DNA from 2 places in the Paenibacillus sp. FSL R7-0340 genome. Region 2 is predicted to be linked to the other one. Evidence: riboswitches for the same ligand, from Rfam matches in the RefSeq annotation. Region 2 holds a riboswitch; the other holds the start of a gene.

What was found. A riboswitch is a leader RNA that binds a small molecule or an ion and turns the genes downstream of it on or off. The one in region 2 is predicted to bind cyclic di-AMP.
Region 1: linked by a shared signal. The riboswitch ahead of MKX59_RS00295 (3D domain-containing protein) and the one ahead of MKX59_RS21190 (hypothetical protein) in region 2 are both predicted to bind cyclic di-AMP.

Annotation. Positions count from the first base shown of each region.
Region 1 is NZ_JBBOBY010000001.1:80,716-85,641, reverse strand. It holds gene MKX59_RS00305 (HD domain-containing protein) at 1-1,163, shown strand, start outside; gene MKX59_RS00300 (TatD family hydrolase) at 1,206-1,976, shown strand; cyclic di-AMP (ydaO/yuaA leader) riboswitch at 2,178-2,460, shown strand; gene MKX59_RS00295 (3D domain-containing protein) at 2,732-3,880, shown strand; gene rnmV (ribonuclease M5) at 4,027-4,572, shown strand; gene rsmA (16S rRNA (adenine(1518)-N(6)/adenine(1519)-N(6))-dimethyltransferase RsmA) at 4,580-4,926, shown strand, end outside.
Region 2 is NZ_JBBOBY010000001.1:4,740,006-4,744,931, reverse strand. It holds gene MKX59_RS21210 (hypothetical protein) at 1-52, opposite strand, end outside; gene MKX59_RS21205 (urease accessory protein UreF) at 349-1,086, opposite strand; tRNA gene MKX59_RS21200 (tRNA-Leu) at 1,360-1,442, shown strand; partial or broken gene MKX59_RS21195 (glutathione peroxidase) at 1,588-2,074, opposite strand; cyclic di-AMP (ydaO/yuaA leader) riboswitch at 2,541-2,713, shown strand; gene MKX59_RS21190 (hypothetical protein) at 2,829-3,224, shown strand; gene MKX59_RS27630 (potassium-transporting ATPase subunit F) at 3,408-3,485, shown strand; gene kdpA (potassium-transporting ATPase subunit KdpA) at 3,637-4,926, shown strand, end outside.

The DNA.
Region 1 (4,926 bases), 4.7 Mb from region 2:
TACGGCAGTTAGGCACATCGTATCTTACGTTTCATGGAGCGGAGCATAGCCGTTTTTCACATTCATTGGGCGTATATGAGATTACGAGACGTATTATTTCTCAATTTGAACGTGGAGATTTCCCAGATTGGCCGAAGGAGGAAAGGCTGGTTGCTCTGTGTGCGGCCCTATTGCATGATGTGGGGCATGGCCCATTTTCTCATTCAATTGAGGAAGCCTTTCATATGAACCATGAGGATTGGACATGCCGCATTGTACTGGGAGACACGAAGATCAACGCCGTGCTACGGCAAGTCGACGACAAGCTTCCACAAAAGGTGGCTGCGGTTATAGCCAAAACGTATGATAAGCCAATCGTTGTCAACTTGGTAACCAGTCCGCTAGATGCTGACCGTATGGATTATTTGTTGCGGGATGCTCATTCGACAGGTGTCAACTACGGCACAATTGATTTGGATCGTATTTTACGACTGCTACGTCCTCATAATGGGAGAATTGTTGTGAAGGAATCAGGCATGCATGCAGTAGAAGATTATTTAATGTCACGCTACCAGATGTATTGGCAAATTTATTTTCATCCTGTAACACGCAGCTCGGAAATCCTTTTACGTAAAATTTTCAAGCGAGCAAAGGAATTGTTTAAAAACGGATATGAGTTTGGTTTTCTGCTGGACCCGCTGCCGGATCTGTTGAAAGGAGAGCTTACAGTAGAGCAATATCTGATGCTCGACGAGTCATTAATCCAGACCGTATTTAGCCAGTGGAAACGAGAAAAGGACGAGATTTTAAGTGATTTGAGCAGCCGTTTTATGGACCGTAGATTGTATAAATATGTAGAGATTGAAAATATGGATACAGATACCATTGACAGTATTAGAGAAGCTTTGAAAGAGGCTGGTTTGCACCCTGAATATGATTTTGAAATTGATTTTCCGACAGATCTTCCTTATGATGTGTTTCGGCAGGGTGGCTCGACGGACAACCAGATTTTACTGCTTGGACGTCAGGGCGAGGTGAGTGAAATATCCGAAGTTTCGGAAATTGTGCGCTCAATAAGTGGTATTCACCGAGGAAAATATCATATGTATTTTCCCCAGAATAAATTGAACGCGGTAAAAGACAGGCTTCCTGCCGAAATAAGGAATTATTTTGTCAAAGAATAGACAACTATATAGAAATGTAAGTAAAAAAAGGAGATGTAAACCTTGGATTTATTCGACACTCATACTCACTTGGATGCGCCACAATTTGACGAAGATCGTGAAGAAGTTATAGCACGTGCTGTCGAATCAGGAGTAACACGGATGATCAATATCGGATTTAATCGTGAGACCATTCCATCCACTATGAAATTGGCCGAGACGTATGATTTTATTTATGCGGCAGTTGGATGGCATCCGCAGGATGCTATTACAATGCAGGAGGGCGATCTAGAATGGATTGCATCGTTATGCAGTCATAAAAAGGTTGTAGCCATCGGAGAGATCGGTCTGGATTATTATTGGGATACATCACCGAAGGATGTGCAGCATCGGGTGTTTCGAAATCAAATTGGTCTGGCTCGTGAGCTCAAAATGCCCATTGTTATCCATAACCGGGATGCACATGAAGATATTGTTAAGATTTTGCGCGAGGAAAAAGCGAGTGAGATTGGCGGAGTCATGCACTCCTTTTCGGGTAGCTGGGAAACTGCCAAAATGGTGCTGGATATGGGATTTCACCTTTCCTTCGGTGGTCCAATAACGTTCAAAAATGCCAAGCAGCCAAAAGAGGTGCTCGCACAGGTGCCGCTGGACCGTCTGCTCATTGAAACTGATGCTCCCTATCTGACGCCTCATCCGTTTCGTGGGAAGCGAAATGAGTCTGCACATGTGAGACTGGTAGCAGAGGCTGCAGCCCAAATCAAAGGGATTACAGTGGAGGAATTAGTGTCAATAACGACCCAAAATGCCCTGGAACGATTTGACATTCAATGAAAAAGTGAAGAAATCGATCAAAATAAAGAGATAGACGAAGCTAATCATGAATTTGTTGCAGGAAACTCGAGAATATTACAATATTTTAACCGAATATTTTAAAAAATGTACTTGAAACCTGCTTTACAACATGCATAGAAACAGGATATCATCTTTTCAGTGAATTGTTGTTTGAATGTAAACATCAACAAGTCATTTCATGAACCAGTCTCGCTGAGTCCCTTTTACAGGGAACGGGGGAACCGATATGGCTTACAGTACGTCCGGCATATGTGCAAGAAGGGAACGTCTCTTCCGCCAGCCGGCTCGACCGAAATTCTTTCCCCGGATGGGATTGAATAGGTGGAGGAGCCGTATTTCGATTTCTTTCTGGGTCTTCGGGGTGAATGTGAAGGCGACCGCCATGAGCGGTTGACCCAAGCTAGGGCGACTCTCTACGTCCGAACCCGACAGCTAACCCCGTAAGCGTAACAAGAGAGAAGCCATCTCGTGCATGAGTTTTCCCGCATATTCACACATGCCGGAAGCCACGAAAGAGCTCTCTAGTCTCTTTCTCTGGCTTTTTTTGTTGTGAATAAAAGAAAATCTGTCATCATACTGTGGTTAAACAGGGGAGGACAGCATGCCGCGAAGACGGGTACATGGTGCAGGACAGTCGCAGTTTGGGCTTGTCTTGTAGAAAATCTGTTATAGTCACGTCAAATCTCAACTATGTCTTACTCCAGACGGCGGGCTATGTAAGGAGGACGGAGGAAATGGGCATTTTCCAAAAAAAGGATACCCATGAGTCACGCTCATCCAGCATGTCTTACGTATTGCGTTGGAAGCAAGAGAATGTGCGCCAGGCTGCTTTGGTTGCTATTTTTCTAATCGCGCTAACGATTATGATTTCAATTCTGATGTACACGCAATCTAAAAAACAAGTCTTTTTTGTCATCGATGGCAAGGCGTCTGCGGTAGAAACCCGGGAATCCAAGCTTCAAGATTTGCTGAGCGAGCATTCCATTTCACTTCAGCCGCATGATACAGTTTCCATGCCGCTAAATGGAGCAATACAGGATGGCGATCGCGTAGTCATTAAACGTGCCAATCAAGTCAAAGTATCTTCAGGCAATGAGACGAAAAAGCTGTACACAACAGAAAATACAGTAGAAGGTGCCATTCGTACCTCGGGCTATAAATTATCATCAACGGATAAAGTTTATCCTGCGTTGGATGCCTCTGTTTCGTCTAACATGGACATAAAAATCGTCCGTGTGAAGAAACAGCAGGTCGAACAGAAAAAACAGGTGCCTTATCAGGTCATCAAAACGGCCGATCCGAGTCTTTATAAAGGCGATAATCGGGTCATTCAAAGCGGCAAATCGGGTGTGGTCGTCCAGCACGTTCAAAAGGTATATCATGATGGAAAGTTGGTATCCAAACAGCTGGTTAACAAGGAAGTTGCACAGAACCGTGTGGATAAAGTCATTGCAGTAGGAACGAAGAAAAAACCGGTCGTTCTGGCTGCTTCCGTCGGTCCCAATGATGCCGTTAAGGCAACAACGGTTAGTTCGGGCAGTGCTGTCCGTAAAGCAGGCGTCAATTTTAAATATAGCAAAGTTTTACAAAATGTCTCCATGACGGCGTATTCCTCACAGGAGCCAGGTATCGGTACACGTACTGCATCCGGCGCACGTGTCACGGAAGGACGCACCATCGCGGTCGATCCGAGTGTAATTCCAATCGGCTGGTGGGTGTATATCGAAGGGGTGGGCTTCCGCCGTGCGGAGGATACCGGTGGCGCGATTAAAGGCCACAAAATCGATGTGTATTATGAGAGTTTGAGCCGAGCCAACCAATTTGGTCGTAAGCACGGTAAAACCGTTTATGTTATCGGACCGGTAAAGCCTGAAATCAACTAAAACAGGTTGTGTATGTTGAGGGCAATGCGATAGTATTAACAACATAGTTATGCCATGCTAAGAAGAGGATATCCTCTTCTTATTTTGTTTTCAAAAGCAGGGAAAGATAAATATAGCTTGCTGTGTAGCAGTGGAGGGAAACGCAAATGATCAAGGAAGTGATCGTGGTAGAGGGCCGGGATGATACGGTGGCCATTCGCCGCGCTGTTGAAGCGGATACGATAGAAACTGGCGGCTCAGCCATTAATAAAATGACGCTGCGTAAAATTGCATTGGCGCAGGAGCGGCGGGGGGTCATCATTTTAACCGATCCCGATCATGCAGGGGAGCGCATCCGTAAGATTATCGCTTCCAAGGTACCCGGCTGCAAGCAGGCCTTTATACCCGAGGCAGAAGCGACGCGTAAAGGAGATATTGGCGTGGAGAATGCCTCACCAGAAGCGATCAGACACGCTCTTGCACGGGTCCATACGACAGTGGAAGGCGCCGACCCGCTGATTGAGTGGGCGGACCTGATTGATGCTGGACTCATCACCCACCCCAATGCTGCTGCACGCCGTATGGCCTTAGGGAATGTGCTGGGTATTGGTTATTGTAACGGAAAGCAGCTACATAAACGGCTCTCTGTATTTCAGATCAGCCGCGAGGAATTTGCCGGGGCGCTGGCACAAATTGAAAGTGAAGGATTGTGATATCCGTATGACAGGGATTCAAGATATAGCAACACCGCGGCGTACGAAGGACATTATTCAACGGCACGGTTTTTCGTTCAAAAAGAGTTTGGGACAAAATTTCCTGATTGATCAGAATATTCTCAATAAGATTGTAAATGCTGCCGGATTGGATGAGACGAAGGGCGCACTTGAGATCGGTCCTGGGATTGGTGCTTTGACCGAGAAGCTGGCCCAATCGGCCAAGGCAGTTACCGCTGTCGAGATTGACCAGCGGCTACTGCCAATTCTCGAAGAAGTGTTGGCCCCTTACGAGCATGTGAAGGTACGTCATGGAGATGTGTTGAAGCTGGATTTGCGCGAGGTGTTCGCAAC
Region 2 (4,926 bases):
GCCGTTGTTTGATGGCCCACCCGAAGGAGGTGACAGGCATTTTGTTATTCAAGAGAAATCGCCCCTTACGGATTCTTGCGGAATAATTGGTGTGTTATAATAATCATCAGTAAACATGTTAGAATTAACCATCTAACACTATGATACACTTTTATACGTGTTTTTACAATCGTAAATGCGTCATTTTGTTGAATTAATTACTTAATTAAGTGCTAGGTGGTTCTGATAATCCGTCTAGAGTCTGCTAATGCTGTGAATTGCGATTATATGTGGATAAAAAACACTCTGCCACCTGAGGAAAGGGACAGAGTGTTTTTGGTGTTGTGACCACATTGGCGAAACGACGCATCAGGGGGATGCTGGAAGGCGTTTGAATAGACCTGAGGAGGAAAACAGTCTAGGTTCATCCAATTGGTTATTATGGCTCATATAAAGAGGTAGAGTGATGTAGGAGCTGGACCAATGTCTGTGAAGAAAGCGACGCTGAGATGCAGTTGGCTCAGGTTGGTTAAGCTTCTTCCAGGCAGAGAGGAGCTCGCTTGTCATACGCTCCATAAGAGGGTTCTTTTCCTCATAAGGAGGATTGAGTAGTTTGAAGGCATCTTCCACACAGAAGGACACCGCTGCGCTAAGATAGCCGTGAACGGTCTGTTCTACATCGTTTCCGAGGAGGAAGTTAATCCAGGTGTGAACGGTAGCGAGTGTGCCAATCGCATTGTATTGAATGAGTATAGATTCCAACTGGTCAAATTCAAGCCAAGGATAAAGAGCCTTAGCGAGCTTGAGCAGACGCTGACCGGATAGACGAAACTCCTTCACATGCTGCCAGGAGGGACGTTGGGTATGCAGCATCTTATCAATGAGGGCGATCCGCCAACTGTCATTCTGCTGGATGGCGACATACAGACTTTTGATAGCCATGCCGTCAACGGTTGTAAATTGAGGATACAAATCATCCAGCATGTAATGTTCCAGGTCTTGTAGACTGTTCAAATGTCCGTTACGCGATAGTTTCTCCAGTCCGTTAAAACGGGTGAAGCCACCAACAGGTAGGGAAGGGTCCAACAATAATGCATAGTTCAGCAAGCGGTTGCCTTTATGCAAGGTGGTTCGCCTCCTCGAAGTGAATCCTTATGTTATGTTATGTTATGTTATTTTACTTTTTACTTGGGGATAACGAAAAATATTCGAAATATATGTAATATATATTTACATTTAAATAGCTTTTGTGTCAAATAAAATATTCTTATCGCTCATACATGTTAGTTAAAATAACATATAAAATAATTATTATATTTTTGTTTACAAATAGTTGATGAGAGAGTATAATAAATCTGTTGCCTCATTACATTATGATTTGCGGTCGTGGTGGAATGGCAGACACGCTATCTTGAGGGGGTAGTGGGCGTACGCCCGTGGAGGTTCGAGTCCTCTCGACCGCATTATATGCAAGACTCAGTTAAAAAAGCATCCTGACACGGTTTACGTGAAGGGATGCTTTTTTTGTTAAGCATTTTTCGTTATACCCTTTTGCCACAGAACAACGGTAGACAACCGGTCGTTTATTAACTGTGATAAAGAAGGATGTCAGTTTTGCTGCAAAAGCTTCTCTATATCTCCCGCCAGCTTATCTGGAGTGGTTTGCGGTGCATAGCGCTTAAATACGTTACCTTCTCGTGTAATTAAGAATTTAGTGAAATTCCATTTGATCGCTTTAGACCCTAATACCCCCCGGAGCAGTTTGGGTCAGGTAACGAAATAAGGGGTGCGCTTGATCGCCATTGACATCTGTCTTGGCGAACATCGGAAAGGTAACACCATAATTGATCTGGCAAAACTCGGAAATCTCCTCGCTGGAACCTGGCTCTTGTTTGGCAAACTGGTTGCTGGGAAATCCCAAAATTTCGAGCCCCTGTTCATGGTACTGATCATATAGCTCTTGTAGCGCTTTGTATTGGGGGGTTAACCCACATTTGCTGGCAGTGTTCACGATAAGCAGAACGTTCCCTTCATATATGGATAACGGAATTTGTTTCCCTTGCAGGGTGTGCGCATCATATTCATAAACGGTCATAGTATCTCTCCTTATTCAATATTCAGCAATTAAATTGTAAGCAATTAAAAGCAAGGTTGCAAGTCTGGAAAAGCTGTATCAAGCCTTTAGCCGCTGTAAAATCGTATTTTGTTCAAAACAGTAAATCGCACCGCAAATGGAGCGAATTAAGGTGTTTCTTCTTATAAAAGCGGGTTCAATCGGTGTTTAGCTGGTACATATAGCGTATTTTCTTCTCTTTTTACAAAAAAAGGCCAAAAACGCTCTACCCTACGCCAATATTGACATGCTTGTCATTTTCGAAAAGGGATGAAAAACAGAGATTGAAGGAGCTGTGAGAAGCATAGTTGCATTGTAAGCGCTATTATTAATATCCTAGGCTCTAAAGGCCGATTTATAACCCCGCAGTTGAGCTTTACAGTCTTCCATGCGCGGGTGTATGATTCAAGACGTAATTTCAAATTAACTTGAATGAAGCAACAACGAAATGTCTATAGCGCTGAATTTTGCAGTTGCAAAAGCGGGGGAACCAATCGAGATTGTACGGCTTCGGAAGCCGTGTGTCTCATGGGGTGAATTTTCAGGTCAAGTGCCAGAAATAGGGCGACTCTCACGTCCGAATCCGACAGCTAACCTCGTAAGCGTACAGGGAGAGGCAACAAACCGCCGTGTGCAGCCATGGTTTATTTTATCATGGATATGTAAGAAGCCGGAGGAAAGCCTTTTTCCTTCGGCTTCTTTTTGTTGTCTTTTTATACCGGGAGAGGAGCTACTGATGGAAGGTCGGTTAATTATTGTCACTGCACCGAATGAAGCGGGCAGAAGTTTTGTGAAATTGCTTATTTTCAAAAAATTGGCGTTTGCAGTTCTCACGAATAGCGCCCAGGAGGAACGACAGCTCAAAAAAATGGGTGTGGAGCACATTGTCCGCATCAATACCATGCAAGCGGGAAAATGGAATTTTCCAAAAAAAGAAATTGGTAGTGTGTATTTGTTCGAGAACAGCTTGAATCTGACGTGCCGTTTCCTGCAAATATGTCGGCCGCTAACATCGGAATCGATCTATGTTATTACGCACGGCTGTAATCCACAAGGAATTTATCGGGGATTGGGAGCGGATCATGTGATCTACACATTGAACGGAGAGGTGGGTTTTCTGCTGAACGGATAAGCACTTATAACATAGTTGTTTTATGATTTTATGATCAAATAAGAATGGCGATCTGAGGACCGATACGGAGGGTATAAACATGATGGATATATACATGCTGCTCGTCATGGCTGTGAGTTATGGAGTGATACTGCTGTTTGTACGCTGGTGTGATGCGCAGACCTCTAAAGGAGGACGAAGAGGATGATCGTTATACTTGGGCTTACGGCTATTGTGTTTATGTATTTAATCTACGCACTCCTGAACCCTGAAAAGTTCTAGTCAGCTATAGGGGATAGAGCGGGCGGGAACAACAGATCTGAATATTAAGCATCATAGGTAGCGGGTTTTCGCAAACGTGTGCACACAATTGGTGCTCTGGAAGCAGGTCTGTTGTTCCAAACGCAGGAGCATTTTGAAGGAGGAATAAAGGATGGAGCTGCTTCAAATTGGAATTGTGATCGTCATATTGCTGCTCTTGGTAAAGCCAGTGGGCACCTATATGTATCATGTATTCTCGAATGAACCCAATCGGACGGATCGGATTTTTGGCGGAACAGAAAAGCTGATTTATAAGATTGTAGGATTGAAGAAGCTGGAGAGCATGCGTTGGACTACGTATGTTATGAGTTTCATTGCAACGAATGTCGTGCTTGTGGCGATCAGCTACTTGCTGTTGCGTTTACAGGGAATGCTTCCTGGTAATCCGGCTGGAAACAGTAATATGGAAGCATCACTAGCTTTTAATACGGTAATCAGCTTTATGACGAATACGAATCTCCAACATTATAGCGGAGAAAGCGGGCTTACGTATCTGACACAGATGGCGTTCGTCACGATGATGATGTTCACTTCGGCTGCTTCCGGTTTTGCGGTTGCTGCGGCTTTTATGAGAGGATTGACGCGGCGCGGTGAAGGGATGGGCAATTTCTTTCAAGATTTTATTAAAGCCATTATAAGGATTTTCCTGCCGCTGGCCTTTGTGCTTACGCTGGTGCTGGTTGGATTGAAGGTACCACAGACGCTACAGCCTACGGCGGATCTTACGACGCTGAGCGGAACACAGCAGCAGATTTCTATGGGACCCATTGCTTCTCTGGAGTCCATCAAGCATTTGGGGACAAACGGGGGCGGTTATGCGGGAGCTAACTCTGCACATCCTTTTGAAAATCCAAGTCCTTGGACGAACGTGCTGGAAATTTTGGCAATGTGGGTAATGCCAGCTTCGTTGCCGTATACCTTTGGATTGTTTGCCCGTAATCGTAAGCAGGGCTGGATTATTTTTAGCTCCATGATGGTATTGTTTCTTATTTTTCTATCTATTACGTACGTGTCTGAAAAGACAGGTAACCCGTTAATCCAGACACTGGGTGTGGATGCTTCTCAAGGAAGCATGGAAGGGAAAGAGGTTCGTTTCGGCATTGGACAATCGGCTTTATTCACTGCGGTCACAACAGCGGCAACGACAGGTTCGGTCAATAATATGCATGATACACTAACCCCACTGGGTGGCATGGCTGCTTTGGGAGAAATGATGCTAAACGTCATTTTTGGCGGCAAGGGTGTCGGGCTGATGAATATGCTGATGTATGCGATTCTGGGTGTGTTTATATGCGGACTGATGGTCGGGAGAACTCCGGAATTTATGGGAAGGAAAATTGAAGGCAAGGAAATGAAGCTGATCGCGATTGCCATTTTGGTACATCCGTTCCTCATTCTCGCC